One region of the Priestia sp. AB genome, then DNA from elsewhere that is predicted to be linked to it. Evidence: a T-box and tRNA genes for the amino acid it is inferred to sense, from the RefSeq annotation. Region 1 holds a T-box; the other holds one or more tRNA genes.
What was found. A T-box is a leader RNA that pairs with one kind of tRNA and senses whether it is charged. The one in region 1 lies ahead of trpS (tryptophan--tRNA ligase), so its partner is inferred to be a tRNA-Trp.
Positions count from the first base shown of each region.

Region 2: it has a tRNA-Trp gene. The T-box ahead of trpS (tryptophan--tRNA ligase) is inferred to sense a tRNA for this amino acid. The anticodon was not compared.

Region 1 covers NZ_JAQMYN010000005.1:81,990-84,392, reverse strand. Annotated here, with positions in the region: gene POF52_RS16540 (peptide ABC transporter substrate-binding protein) at 1-47, opposite strand, end outside; T-box leader at 714-918, shown strand; gene trpS (tryptophan--tRNA ligase) at 995-1,984, shown strand; gene POF52_RS16530 (YjbA family protein) at 2,014-2,403, opposite strand, start outside.
Region 2 covers NZ_JAQMYN010000003.1:221,202-223,604, reverse strand. Annotated here, with positions in the region: gene POF52_RS10810 (phospholipase D-like domain-containing protein) at 1-1,149, shown strand, start outside; tRNA gene POF52_RS10805 (tRNA-Trp) at 1,371-1,444, shown strand; tRNA gene POF52_RS10800 (tRNA-Leu) at 1,471-1,552, shown strand; tRNA gene POF52_RS10795 (tRNA-Gly) at 1,572-1,643, shown strand; gene POF52_RS10790 (Na+/H+ antiporter NhaC family protein) at 1,859-2,403, shown strand, end outside.

The sequences.
Region 1 (2,403 bases):
CTCATTACAAGCAGCAAACTGAAAAGAATCGACAACCTTTTCTTCATTGCGTGTTACCCCCTATTAAATTTTGTTTGTGTGGCAACCATATTTTTTTGATATGCACTAATTTCTTAATCCTCTTTCAATACAAAATAATCAGTTATTTTTTCGCGTAGTAGAGCATTAAAGACCTCACTGCAAAATTATTCTTCTACTCTATGAAACTGTCATCAATTGTTTACATGCTGTAAATCCAATGTATGCGCTTAATATGTAGAAGACTCATTCATTACAAAATTCGCTAATTGAAACAAAACATTGTCTATTTTGTGTTTTCTGAAAAATTAAGAAATTGTAATACCTTTGTAAAAAATATGTTTGTTACGCCTATTATAAATATTTTAAAAATTTATTGCAATACTATTATTTAATGGTATTTTTTTGTCATGGGGGAAAAAACCTTATCTTATAAGGATTGTGCCTACTTGTCAGACTTCTAAAATCTTTTTTGTAGTATAGGTATTACGATAGTATTACAAAGCCATTAGAAATATTAAATAAAAGATTTTTACCAAATCCTCCACCAAATTTTCATCAAGAAATGCTTTAATTAAAAGGTTCTTGTCTTTTTTTGCCGCTGAAAAATTCCAGTAAATTGTCTTATAAAACTTTTTAGCGATAAGATGTTTAAATTCCTGCTTTTTCGCGTTATAATAACGAATAACTATATAATTAAAGCTGTGAAAAAGAGTAGTATGCAGAATTTTCATTTTCAGAGAGTTTGTGGCTGGTGAGAACAAACATTGAAACCTGCAGAATGGACTTTGGAGCTTTCAAGTGCAAAGCTTGAACGTTGACCTCAACGTTACATGAATAAAGATAGTTCACAATTATGTGTACTAATTAGGGTGGCAACGCGGTCCATTCGCCCCTAGCTTATGCTAGGAGCGGATGGGCCTTTTTATGTTGTATCCGTAAATTAGCATCATATATGTGCAGATGAAAGGAAGATTTGATGAAAACAATTTTTTCAGGTATTCAACCAAGCGGTACAATCACTTTAGGTAACTACATTGGAGCGATGAAGCAATTTGTTGAACTTCAACATGACTATAACTGTCATTTTTGTATTGTAGATCAGCATGCGATTACAACGCCTCAAGATCGTTTAGCACTTCGTAAAAACATTCGCAGCCTTGCTGCTCTGTATGTAGCGGTAGGAATTGATCCAGCAAAATCGACTTTATTTATTCAATCGGAAGTGCCTGCCCACACAGAAGCGGGATGGATGTTACAGTGCGTAGCGTATATCGGTGAACTTGAACGTATGACTCAGTTTAAAGATAAGTCCGCTGGAAAAGAAGCAGTATCAGCAGGATTACTAACTTATCCTCCATTAATGGCAGCGGATATTCTTTTATACAACACCGATTTGGTTCCAGTTGGGGAAGATCAAAAGCAGCATTTAGAATTAACGCGTGACTTAGCTGAGCGCTTTAACAAAAAATACAATGATATCTTCACTATTCCTGAAGTACGTATTCCAAAAGTGGGCGCACGCGTCATGTCTCTTCAAGATCCTACGAAAAAAATGAGCAAGTCCGATCCAAACCAAAAAGCTTTCATTACGCTTTTGGATGACGCTAAAACAATTGAAAAGAAAATCAAAAGTGCCGTAACGGATTCAGAAGGTATTGTTCGCTACGATAAAGAAAATAAGCCAGGCATTTCAAACTTATTAAGTATTTATTCGATCCTAGCCAATAAATCAATCGAAGACATTGAAGCGATGTACGAAGGCAAAGGTTATGGTGACTTTAAAGCTGACACAGCCAAAGTGGTAGCTGAAGCACTCGCTCCAATTCAAAAAAGATATTATGAATTAGTTGATTCTAGCGAGCTAGATGATATTTTAGATCAAGGTGCCGATAAAGCAAATGCAACAGCTAATAAAATGCTTCGCAAAATGCGAAACGCAATGGGAATTGGCCGTAAACGTTAAAAAAAACGACTGCTATGCAGTCGTTTTTTTTAATTAACTTTTGGCTCTTGTTCAATTTCCCAAAGTTTTTCAAAGAAAGGTTGTCCTTTTACTAAGCGCTCGCATAATAATTTATGCTTCGGTGACCACCCTGACTTCGTTTCATCGTATAGCTGACTCCACACGTCTTGAAACGGCATCTCTTGAATGTCTTCGTACTTCGTTGGATTCCACTCCGTGTACCAGTAGCGGATTTGAGCTGTATTTTTTGTGGTATGTAGCTGATCAAGTGCCATAAATAACAGCTGTTTTAGCTGACGTTCTTTACGTGTTAGTCCTCTCATCGTTTCAGGAGACGGTGAAAGAATATGATGCTCTTTTTTATTCAGCTCGTCTTCACTGAACTTATATTCTAGCTCTTCTTGATCCGCAATCATCTC
Region 2 (2,403 bases), on a different contig from region 1:
TCGGATTTACTTATGGGCGCTTTATTCGAAGCTGCGGATCGAGGTATACGTATTCGAGTGCTGTTAGACGGGATCTCTCATGGGTTAAAAGGCAAAAGAAAGAATGTTCTTTATGCTCTAGCTTTCCACAATAATATAGAATTAAAGTACTATGAGCCCTTCACTATTTTTAAACCTTGGACATGGCATAACCGTCTTCACGATAAAATAATAGTAGTCGATGGCCAATTAGGTATTAGTGGAGGACGAAATATTGGAGATAAATACTTGGCCAGTCAACCAGATAAAAATTTTGTCTATGACCGTGATGTGCTAATTTATAACACAAAGCAAGAAAGTTATAGTGTCATTGTCTCAATGGAGAAGTATGTAGAGAAATTATGGAACCACCCGTATACCCGCAAAGCTTTTCCAAAGCTCAAGAAAACTAAACAATTTCGGGGCCTTTCAGGCAAGAAATTGTTAATAGATCAATACGAAGAGGCAAAAAAAGCAAATGAACCTTTTGTCCATCCTTATATTGTATGGAGAGAATCAACGATGCCTACAAGAAAGGTTTCTTTTATTACAAATCCTATTCAACGAATGAATAAAAGCCCTTTTATATGGAAAACATTTATTAAGCTTTCCCAACAAGCTGAAAAATCCATTGTTGTTCAAAGCCCTTATATCGTACCAACAAAAGAGATGGAACAGTATATAGATAAGCAAGTAAAACCAAAAGTGCAAAGAATTATTTTAACTAATTCTATTACATCCACTCCAAATGCTATGGCTTTTTCTGCATACTTGGGAGTAAAGAATCGCGTTATAAAAGCTGGTTCGAAGCTTTATGAATATCAAAAGCCCTATTCAATTCATGGGAAATCTGTTGTTTATGATCAGCGTTTAAGTGCAGTTGGTTCTTTTAACTTAGATTCACGCTCTGCATTTTTAAACACTGAATCCATGGTGATGATAGATAGTGAAGAATTTGCAGCCGAGCTAACAGGAGCTATTGAAACTAAGATTTCTCACAGTGCGCTTGTAGGAAATGAGGGAGAACCTGTTGATCTTAATACGGATTCTCAAAAAAATGTCCCTCCTGTAAAGTCTGCACTCCTACATATCCTTTCAGTCTTCACGCGATTTTGGAGACATTTTGTATAGTACTGTGTTACAGCAGAGTCTTTAAAAGCAAATAGCGGAGATTAAAGAGGACTGCAGCTGGTGAAGGGAGTTTCAAAAAAACTGTGATATGCCTCACAGTTTTTTTGAAACTCCTAGCACTAGTTATGATTCATCAAAAGACCTATTGACGAAATTTCATATATGTTTTATTATAATATAGCGTCGTTAATAAACGAGGTTCTTTTGAAGAAATCATTTCTAGGGGCATAGTTTAAAGGTAGAACTACGGTCTCCAAAACCGTCAGTGTGGGTTCGATTCCTACTGCCCCTGCCATTTTGGAGTTATCTTTTAATTCACACGCGGGTGTGGCGGAATTGGCAGACGCGCTAGACTTAGGATCTAGTGTCTTATGACGTGGGGGTTCAAGTCCCTTCACCCGCATCTTTACTTTCATATACGCGCGGAAGTAGTTCAGTGGTAGAACACCACCTTGCCAAGGTGGGGGTCGCGAGTTCGAACCTCGTCTTCCGCTTCTTTTCAAAAGCAGTTTGCATGTGCAAACTGCTTTTTTTGTTGTAGAAATAAAGATTTTTACGATGCTGTTTTTAATCAGAAATAGTTTATTAAAGCAGTGCTGCTTATACGTGTTGTTTTCGTGAATATACACATAATATTGGGGTTACATTAAAAGCTAATGAACGATACGTGAAGACATCTAATATGGTCTTTAAGATAGGGGAGAGTCCTATGGAATCTAGTTGGTTTTCAATTATACCGTTTTTAATTGTTATTCCAATAGCTATTTTCACCAAACAAGTGCTGCCAGGGTTGTTTCTAGGCTTATTAGTAGGCGCTTATTTGATTGATCATTCGATTGTCGGAGGTGTTGAAAAGCTACTTCACTACGTTGTACAAGCTCTTAGAAATAAAAGTAATATAGAAATCGTCGTCTTTTTATACGCGTTTTCAGGGCTTATCGGAATGATTAAGATGGCTGGAGGAGTGAAAGGTTTTGTGGAAACAGCTGCAGAAAGAATTGATACAAGAAAAAGAGCTCTTATTTTAACCTATGTTTCAACCATTGGAACATTCAGTGCTCCCACATTTCGTTTTGTGACTATCGCGCCCATTATGAGAGCATTACTCAAAAAGGTGAAAATGACGACAGCAGAGCTAGGGTTTGTTATTGAAACAACTGCTACTCCTGTTATCGTCTTAATTCCTGTGGCAACGGCATTTGTAGGGTATATGGTCTCAATCATTCAAATGGCAATTGATCATCAAGGCATAAA